Regions from separate parts of the Hoeflea sp. AS16 genome, predicted to be linked through region 1. Evidence: riboswitches for the same ligand, from Rfam matches in the RefSeq annotation. Region 1 holds a riboswitch; each other region holds the start of a gene.

Region 1 (3,273 bases):
TGACCGAAGGAACCAGGAAGCCGGACGTGGAATCCGGATCGGCGAAGCCGAGCTTCTTGCCCTTGAGGTCTTCCAGCTTGGTGATGCCAGAATCCTTGCGCGCAACCATGACGGAGTAGTAGCCGGTGGCGCCATCGGTCTGGATCGTGGTCAGGATCGGCTCAACAGCGTCCTTGTTTTCAAGATAGACCTTGGCGTAGCCCGATGCCCCAAGTTCGGCATAATCGAGCGTGCCGCCGAGCAGGCCCTGGATCACGCCGTCATAATCGGCGGCCGGAAACAGCGAGACTTTTTCCACGCCGAGAACGGCGGGCAGTTTTTCGGTCATGCACTGGAAGCTGCGCAGGCGGTCGGCTTCGTTTTCGCCGCCGAGAATGCCGATACGGAAGTCCTTGAGGTCTTCGGCGCCTGCAGGCTGGACAGCGATGATGGCGGCGAACGATGCCGCTGCGAGAAGGGCTTTCTTGAACATTGATCTGCTCCTGGTGAGATCCGGCAGGATGCCGGCCATTCCGTGGGTTGGGCCTGTTACGCGGGCAAGGCGACCTCGGCTGCTGCAGGCTTGACGCTGAGCGCCGGCTGCAACGGACCGGTGGATTTGGACTTGGCCGGAACGATAGGGCGTTCGGCGGAAATCGATGTCGAGGTGATGGCTTCCGAGATCTCTGTACCGTCATCGGAGGCGCCGTAGATCATCCGCACGGCGTCACTGGTCAGCTCGTCGGGCGAGCCGTCAAACACCACCTTGCCGCCGGCCATGCCGATCACCCGCTCGCAATAGGCACGCGCCGTATCGAGCGTGTGCAGATTGGTGATCACGGTAATGCCTTCGCGCTCGTTGATGTCTTTGAGCGCGTCCATGACGATCTGCGCGTTGAGCGGATCAAGCGAGGCGATCGGCTCGTCGGCCAGTACCATCGAGGGCGACTGCATCAGCGCCCGCGCAATGGCGACACGCTGCTGCTGGCCACCCGACAGGGTTCCCGCCATCTGCAATGCGGTCTGGGCAATGCCGAGACGCTCCAGCGCCATCAAGGCTTTGGCTCGCTCCTCGACCGTGAAGATGTTGAGAATGTTGAGCACCGTCGAGCGGTGATTGAGCCGGCCAAGCAGCACATTAGTCAACACGTCAAGCCGCGGCACCAAGTTGAACTGCTGGAAGATCATCGCGCAATCGCGATGCCAATTGCGCAACCCTGCACCACCGAGCCCGGACACGGTCTTGCCCTTGAACCGGATCTCGCCGCTGCTTGTCGGCGTCAACCGGTTGATCATGCGCAGGAGCGTCGACTTGCCGGCGCCCGAACGCCCGATAACACCGACCATCTGCCCTTCCGGGATAGACAGCGTGACGGCATCAACAGCAATGTTGGTGCCAAAACGGCGGGTCACGTCGGTCAATTCAAGCATGGGCAAATCCCCCGGGATCACGATTGGTCTTGCGACTTTCGAGGAGTGACCTAGCCCAGCCATGTGAAAGGCCGATGTCGGTTTGATGTCAGTTTTGTTACGTTCCACAGGCCCGGAGAGGCCTGGTGCGAAACCTCCATTTTCCAAGCGCAAAACAGACTTGCGTCCGCGCTTCAGTCATGGCCCTATGTGGATGTCTGGTGCCCGTGTGATGCGGGAGAATCGGGAATCCGGCGAGAATCCGGAACGTGCCCAACGCTGTGACGGGGATGGTCTGCGCTTCATGCCACTGGGAGAGCCCGGGAAGGCGCGCAGGTCAGATGATCCGAAGTCAGAAGACCGGCCAGATGTCATAGCCTTTCAGCGCATGGACAGCGCTGCGGGTTTTTCCGGATTGTTGGGGATCAAACAATGCCGAAGACATCCATGCTGTCTGCAGCAGAACCATTCGTGACGGCTGAACGCGACGCCGTTTACAAGGCCATCTTCACCCGCCGCGATGTGCGCGACCAGTTCCTGCCGGAGCCGGTTCCGGATGACGTTCTACGACGGCTTTTGCAAGCCGCGCATCACGCACCGTCCGTGGGGTTCATGCAACCCTGGAACTTCATCACCATCCGCAGCCAACCGGTGCGCGACAGGGTGGCCGACGCGTTCGCGCGCGCCAACGACGAAGCTGTCAAACTGTTTCCAGAAGAACGGCAACCCAAATACAAATCATTGAAACTTGAAGGCATCCGCAAGGCGCCACTCAACATCTGCGTCACCTGCAATCGAAAACGAGGCGGCGATGTGGTTCTGGGCAAGACCCACAATTCCAGCATGGATCTCTACAGCACGGTCTGCGCGGTGCAGAACCTGTGGCTTGCAGCCCGCGCCGAGGGCATCGGCATGGGCTGGGTCAGCATCTTTCGCGACGCCGATCTCAAAGCCATCCTGAGCATCCCCGACCGGATCGAGATCGTCGCCTATCTCTGCCTTGGCTATGTCGACGAGCTCTATGAGCGGCCGGAACTCGAGGTCAAGGGCTGGAACCGCCGGCTGCCGCTCGATGAGCTGATTTTCGAGGAATGCTGGCAGGGCGAACCCTAGCCACCATGTTTTTCGATAAACGCCTCGACCGGCAGCGCCCGGAAATCATGAAGCGCCGCATGCAGCTTTTCATGCTCCCAGTCCCACCAGGCCAGCGCATCGAGGCGGCTGGCGATGTCATCGGAGAACCGTTGCCGGATGGTTCGCGCAGGCACGCCGACGGCAATGGCGAAATCGGCAACATCTTTGGTCACCACCGCGTTGGCCCCGATGATCGCGCCATTGCCGATGCTCACACCGGGCATCACCACCGCGCCATGGCCGATCCAGGTGTCGTGGCCGATGCTGATCCCCTGCCCGGCGCGCCAGTCGAAGAAATCCTGATCGTCAGTCTCGCCGTCGAAATACCACGACGAGCGATAGCTGAAATGATGCAGCGACGCCCGCTCCATCGGATGCATGCTGGCATAGATCCGCACATGACTGGCGATATTGGCAAACTTGCCGATGCTCGCATAGGCGATCTGGGTGTTCTCGACGCAATAGGAATAATCCCCCATGCTCGAGTGCGCCACGGTGCAATTGGCGCCAACCTCGGTGTAGCGACCAAGGGTGGAACCCACGACCTTGGCGCTGTCATGCACCAGCGGTGTCCCTGACAGCTTCGTCATGCCGCAGACTTTCCGGTGGCAAAGGCAGATACATCGATGATCTGATCGGCCACCGCATCGCGAACCTCCTGATCGTGGAAAATGCCGAGCAATGCCGCGCCATCTGCCTTCTTGCGGGCAATCAGGTTGATCACCACTTCGCGGTTGGCGGCATCCAGCG
Region 2 (3,273 bases), on a different contig from region 1:
TTTCGCTGCATTGCAGCAAACACGCTTAACGTCTTGAGCGCTTCCCGCCTTGCATTGCAAGGTTGGCAGCAACACTGTGAACCGGCTTGCCGGGTGTTAAAGCTATCGCGGAAATCACGATGGCACAGGCAGCCCATTGAGCCGCCCCGACTGGTTCGGCAAAGGCAAACCAGCCCACCAGGAACATCGTCGGCAGTTCAAAGCTTCCGGCAATCGCTGTCCGGGCGGTTCCGATTACAGGAGCAGCCACCGTATAGAGCAATTGCGGAACCAGTGCCGAGCCGAAGGCAATGCCTGCCACCAGCCACCAGCCCGAAGCCGTCACCGGAAACAGAGCCGCCAGCTCCGTCGTCGCCATCAGTGGCAACAGCCCAAGCACGGAACCGAGACTGGCGCAGGCAATCCGCAGCACCGGGCTGAGAACATGGAGTTTGTGGACCAGCACATTGATGCCGAAGGCAAAGCCCAACGGCGCCGCCAGCGACAGCACCAGCGCCGGTACCTGCTCCGCGGAAATCACATCCGGCGATGTCGCAAGCATCGCTGCCGCGACAATCATCAGTGATGCCAGGATGGCACGTCGCCGCGGAACATCGCCGAACATCAGCCAGGCGATCACCAGGGTAAAAACCGGATAGGTCATGTAGAGAACGCCTGCGGTGGAGACCGGCGCAACTTCAACCGCGCGGACATAACCGACCCAGCCAACCCCCATGGCTATCCCCGCGGCAAAGCCCCAGGACAACGGAACCCATTGAGCACGGGCCCGCCAGACAAATGGCAACAGCACGATCGCGGCGAAGGCATAGCGGTAGAATGCAATGGCGTGCGGCGCCATGCCCTCGGCAGTCAGCGTGCGTGCGAAATAGGGGACAAGACCAAAGTCCACAGAAGCGGCAACAACGGCCAGCGTTGCCAGCCCGGTGCCAAGGAAATGTTGATTATCAGTGCTTTCGCCGCTCATGGCCGTTGAGTAACAGGCAGCCATGCGATGGGCAATCCGGCGCAGCAACGAGTCCTGCGGAATGAGGCCAGCAACTTGGGTACGTCGCAAAACGTCGTATTTCAGATTGCCATCTGACAGGTCCCGAAATATCCTTTGCCTGTTCGGGTTCCATGAAGGCCAAGCCTTCGGGATTAAAGGGGAACACGGTAGGGACGACCCGCAAAGGGGCCCGATCCGTGGCTGCCCTCGCAACTGTGAGCGTGAGCCGCATCCACGATGCCACTGGGAGATCCCGGGAAGGCGGATGCCGGCAATGAAGCGCGAGCCAGGAGACCTGCCCGGATTTCGGGGAAGCCGTCAAACGCTTCCGAATTCAACCTCTCGCACGAAGGGTGCGGAAAGGATTACAACATGCATATTGAACCTGGCGTCGTCGACGGCGCAAAACTTGCCCTGAGTTACGCAACCGCAGCCGCGGCCGGCGGCCTGCTGTTGAAAATGTCGTGGGACACGATTCGCAACGATGGCGGCCTCGCAGCCCTCGGCATGCGCTCGGTGGTCACCACGCTGCTGGTGTTTTCATTCTTCGAAGTCTTCCCGCACCACGCAATCGGCGTTTCGGAAGTTCACTTCATTCTTGGATCGACGCTCTACCTGATGTTCGGCGCCGGACCCGCGGCCATCGGCCTGGCGCTGGGCCTGCTGGTGCAGGGCGTCTTCTTTGCTCCGTTCGACCTGCCGCAATACGGCATGAACGTCACCACCCTGCTGGTCCCGCTCTACGCCATGTCGCTGATTGCCAAGCGTATCATTCCGGCTGGCACCGCCTACAAGGGCGTGTCCTACAAGCAGGCCCTGGCACTCTCGACCAGCTATCAGGGCGGCATCGTCATGTGGGTCGGTTTCTGGGCGCTGTATGGCCACGGCTTCGGCGCTGAAAACCTCTCGCAGATCGCAGCCTTCGGAGCGGCCTACATGCTGGTCATCATCATCGAGCCGATTGCCGATCTCGGCGTTCTGGCACTTGCCAAGACGCTCGATGGCCTCAAGGGCAATCCGATGTTCAACAGCCGCCTGTACAGCCACGCGGCATAGAGCTTCACCTGTTTCTCACTGACAAACGCCGCGTGGCCCGGGTCACGCGGCGGTTTCCGTTTGGCGGCAGATATTGATTGCCAAACCGGAGCATGCCAAAGCCGCAAAGGGCTTGGTAAGCCGGCCACGGTGCGGATAGCATCCCGACAGACAATTCACTTGAGGACTTCCGGATGAACATAGAGATGATCCGCGCCGCGCAAGCCCGGCTTGATGGCCATGTCCGGCGCACGCCCTTGCTCGGTTCTCCGTTTCTTGACGAGATCGCCGGCCGGCGGGTCTGGGTCAAGCCGGAGTGCCTGCAACACACCGGCAGCTTCAAGTTCCGCGGCGGCTGGTCAGCGGTATCGGGACTGGACCCCGACGCCAGATCGCGCGGCGTCATTGCTTTTTCCAGCGGCAATCACGCGCAAGGCGTGGCGATGGCAGCGAGCCGGCATGGCGTGCGTTCGATCATCGTCATGCCATCCGATGCGCCCCAGACGAAAATCGACAACACCCGCGCTCTGGGCGCTGAAGTGGTTCTTTTTGACCGCGCGAAAGACGACAGAAATGCGATTTGCGCCAAACTGTCCGAAGAGCACGGCCTGACGCTGATCGTGCCCTATGACAACGCCCTGGTGATTGCAGGCCAGGGAACCTGCGGACTGGAAATCGCCGAACAGGCCGCAGCGGAGGGAATCACGCATGCCGATGTGCTGGTGTGCTGCGGCGGCGGTGGTTTTACCTCAGGAATGGCGCTGGCGTTCGAGGCTGATGCACTGGGCCTGCGGGCACGGCCGGTCGAGCCCGAGGGCTTTGACGACATGGCCCGCAGCCTGGTGACAGGCCACATCGAGCGAAACAGCCGCCTGTCCGGCTCGCTCTGCGATGCCATCATCACGCCCCAACCCGGAAACATGACCTTTCCAATCGTGGCGCGGCTTGCGGGCCCGGGGCTGGTGGTTAGCGAGGACGAAGCGCTTCACGCCATGGCGATTGCCTTTTCCCGGCTCAAGCTTGTCGCCGAACCCGGCGGGGCCGTCGCATTGGCGGCAGCCCTGTTTCATCCGGACGAGATTGAGGGCGAGGACGTGATCGTCACGATTTCCGGCGGCAATGTCGATGCGGACGTGTTTCGCATGGCGCTCGACAGGTTTGGTGGCTGACGGGCTTCATTGCCGCTGGCTTCAAACTACAAGCTGAGCATGGAACCGGAGTTTCAGGTCAGCCGGACCCCCTCGTCCTTGGCC
Region 3 (3,273 bases), 360 kb from region 1:
GCGCAATCCGCTTGCCCTTGGCGTTGGACAGCATGTGCCGGATCAGCGTGGTTTTGCCCGCGCCGAGAAAGCCGGTGATGACGGTGGCGGGAATCTTGGAAGCAATCATGGGTTACCCCTTCATCTTGAGTGGCAGGCCGGCGGCGACGAAATGAACTTCGTCGGCAAGGCCCGCAATTAACTGGTGAAGCCGGCCGGCATGATCACGGAACGCCCGTGCCATGGCGTTGTCAGGCACGATGCCGAGACCGACTTCATTGGAAACAAAGACCACCGGCCCCTTCAGGCCCGGAATCGCGGCGGCAATTTCATCAAAAGCGGTGCCGAGGTCGTGCTCGCCGAGCATCAGATTGGTCACCCACAGTGTCAGGCAATCAACCAGCATCGGACGGTCGGTCCGGGCATGGGTTTTGAGCGCCGGGACCAGGTCCACCGGGGCCTCGATGGTTTCCCATCCCTGCCCGCGCCGGTGCTGATGCGAAGCAATCCGGTCCCGCATCTCCTCGTCCCAGGCCTGGCCGGTCGCCAGATAGAGCCTTGTGTCCGAGGCACGTTCGACAAGCCCTTCGGCGAAGGCGGACTTGCCCGAGCGCGCGCCGCCCAGCACCAGCGTCACCGGTGGCAGGCCTGGCGTCACGCCGTTTGCTCCTCTGGAACACGCGACAGGAAAAAACCAAGCAATCCGCCAAGCAGCAGCCAGAAGAACAGCGTGGTCGCCAGCGATGCGGCGGCATAGGCCGACGCGATATAGGCAGGCACTTCGCTCGAAAGATCTTCAGGCACCGGCGAGCCCCACACATGCGGGGCGATGATGATGGCGACACCGACGGCCTTGACCAGCCATTCCGGCCGCATCGCGAGGCACCAGATCCCGGCAGCCGACATCGCCACGGTGATCATCCACCAGCTCTGCCTGTCGCCAAGATCGGCATAGGGGAACCCCGGAACCGCAGGCGGCAAGCTCATCGACGGCGCAAGCTGGACGCAAAACCACGCCGCGGCCCCGAAAAGCAGGCCGCGGGTGATCGCCTCGCGTCCTGCGGGAAATTCCACACCCATCAGCAGCGCCACGGCGGCAAGCATCAGCGCGAAACCTGCTCCTGCAACCAGATTGGCAAGAACCGTGTCCCAGAACCGGCCGAAGCCGAGCATGGAGTCTTCCTCGGCATGCTGATGCCCGGGCTCGGCCTCCGCACCGGCATCGCCATGATCGTGAGCAACCTCGCCATTTTCATAGGCCTCGGCCTGCATGATCAGCGGAATGGTTTTGACGTATTGGGCGGGCGTCATCACCATACCGGCAATGAGCCCGGCGGCGAGAGCCGCCAGGAGCAACCTGACAATCATGAGATCAATCCCTTAGTGGCAGGGAAAGCCGTAGGAATGCCTTGTGTCGTGCGCTGCGTCGTGCAGCGTCTGCGAATTGGCAAGACCAACTCCGAACACCAGGATCGAGCCGATGACCAGTGCCATCAGGCCGGCAACAGTGCGTGCGCCGATGCGATCGGTGAGGGAAAGCGTTTGGGTTTTGGCAGACATGACAACCTCCGTGAGTGACTTCGGAAGAAAGTTTCTTCCGAAGGTCCGGCTCTCAACCGGTGCGAATGGCAGGTCTCCTGGCTCGCGGGTCACGTCGACGTTGCCGTCGATCATCAGCAAATGCCGGCCTTCCCAACGCTGATCGCGGTCATGAAAACGGGACGATTCGTAGACAAAGAGGCGTCCGCGCCGATTGATCATGCCGCCACGTCAGTGGCTTGTCCGGCCCGGAGCTTCAGGATAACGGAAAAACACCATTGTCTTTCCGTCACTCTGGCCTCCCGTGCCCGGTGACATTCGCCTAGCCGCTCTACAGTCGCGGGGTCGGCTGCGATAAAGATGCCCTGGTTGGGTCCATCCCGTCGCATTCCCTTTTGATCCGGAAAACCAACTTGGGTTTCTGGAACCATTCGAACCTCAAGTGATAGGGCTGACGCCGCAGACTGTCAATCGAGACTGCGCCATCGCACGGCCTGTCAACGACCAATCAGTGCCGATGTGCTCATCAGCCTGTCGAACCCCACCAGACGGTCAAGCTCGGCAGCGACTTCATCGAGGGCTGCGTCAACATCGGCGCGGAAATTGGTCTCCCCGCCACGAATGCCAAACTCCGCCAGCAACTTCGCACGGTAGGCGTCCGAATCGAACAGACCGTGCAGGTAGGTTCCCGACACCTTGCCGTCGGGCGAAATCGCGCCATCAGGCCGCCCGTCGAGAAGCGTCATCGGTCGGGCGCTGTCCGGCCCGCGGCTGACACCGAGATGAATTTCGTACCCCGACAACGCCACGTCATGCTCCGCCGAACGCGCCTTGATGTTGCGGACAGTTTTTTCCGGCGCCATCTCTGTTTCGATGTCGAGCAGCCCGAGCCCCTCGGCTGCCTCGCCTTCCCCTTCGAGCCCCAGCGGATCGCTGACTATCCGCCCCAGCATCTGGTAGCCACCGCAAATTCCGATAATCCTGCCGCCGCGCCGGTAATGCGCCTGCATATCCCTGTCCCAGCCCTGCCGCCGGAAATCGGCGAGATCGGAAATCGTCGATTTCGAGCCCGGCAGGATCACAAGGCCTGCATCCTCGGGCAACCGCTCGCCGGGGCGCACGAACACGAGATCCACATCCGGCTCGGCCTTGAACGGATCGAAATCATCGAAATTGGCGATCCGCGACAACACCGGAACCGCGATCTTGAGCGCCCGCGCCGGCCCCTGCACCAGACGCTCCAAAGCCACGGAATCTTCCGCCGGCAATCGCGCCGCGGCCTTGAGCCACGGAATGACACCGAGGCACGGCCATCCGGTAAAACCGTCAATCGCCGAGATGCCGTCATCAAACAGGCTGACATCGCCGCGAAACTTGTTGATCAGGTAGCCCGCGATCATTGCGCGGTCCGCGACGGGCAGGATGGTATGCGTGCCGACGATCGAGGCGATGACCCCGCCGCGGTCGATGTCGCCGACCAGCACCACCGGCACCCCGGTCGCTGTCGCAAATCCCATATTGGCAATATCGCCTGATCTCAGGTTGATTTCCGCCGGAGATCCCGCCCCTTCGACCAGCACCAGGTCAGCGCCATCCGCGACACGGGCAAAACTGTCCATCACCGCCGCCATCAGTTGCGGCTTGAGTTTCTGGTAGTCGCGGCCGCGCGCATGACCGGTAACTTTTCCCTGAACCACGACCTGGGATCCGGTTTCGGACTGTGGCTTGAGCAGCACCGGGTTCATGTGCACGCTT

The links. A riboswitch is a leader RNA that binds a small molecule or an ion and turns the genes downstream of it on or off. The one in region 1 is predicted to bind cobalamin.
Region 2: another riboswitch for cobalamin. It lies ahead of WNY80_RS16770 (energy-coupling factor ABC transporter permease); the one in region 1 lies ahead of bluB (5,6-dimethylbenzimidazole synthase).
Region 3: another riboswitch for cobalamin. It lies ahead of WNY80_RS00240 (CbtB-domain containing protein); the one in region 1 lies ahead of bluB (5,6-dimethylbenzimidazole synthase).

Annotation. Positions count from the first base shown of each region.
Region 1 covers NZ_JBBMQQ010000001.1:416,052-419,324, reverse strand. Annotated here, with positions in the region: gene phnD (phosphonate ABC transporter substrate-binding protein) at 1-472, opposite strand, end outside; gene phnC (phosphonate ABC transporter ATP-binding protein) at 529-1,410, opposite strand; cobalamin riboswitch at 1,592-1,773, shown strand; gene bluB (5,6-dimethylbenzimidazole synthase) at 1,822-2,502, shown strand; gene WNY80_RS01955 (DapH/DapD/GlmU-related protein) at 2,499-3,113, opposite strand; gene phnL (phosphonate C-P lyase system protein PhnL) at 3,110-3,273, opposite strand, start outside.
Region 2 covers NZ_JBBMQQ010000007.1:84,366-87,638, forward strand. Annotated here, with positions in the region: gene WNY80_RS16765 (DMT family transporter) at 26-988, opposite strand; cobalamin riboswitch at 1,093-1,303, shown strand; gene WNY80_RS16770 (energy-coupling factor ABC transporter permease) at 1,358-2,041, shown strand; gene WNY80_RS16775 (threonine/serine dehydratase) at 2,215-3,189, shown strand; gene WNY80_RS16780 (cation diffusion facilitator family transporter) at 3,243-3,273, opposite strand, start outside.
Region 3 covers NZ_JBBMQQ010000001.1:57,460-60,732, reverse strand. Annotated here, with positions in the region: gene cobW (cobalamin biosynthesis protein CobW) at 1-109, opposite strand, end outside; gene cobU (bifunctional adenosylcobinamide kinase/adenosylcobinamide-phosphate guanylyltransferase) at 113-637, opposite strand; gene WNY80_RS00245 (CbtA family protein) at 634-1,347, opposite strand; gene WNY80_RS00240 (CbtB-domain containing protein) at 1,360-1,539, opposite strand; cobalamin riboswitch at 1,589-1,965, opposite strand; gene WNY80_RS00235 (cobyric acid synthase) at 2,016-3,273, opposite strand, start outside.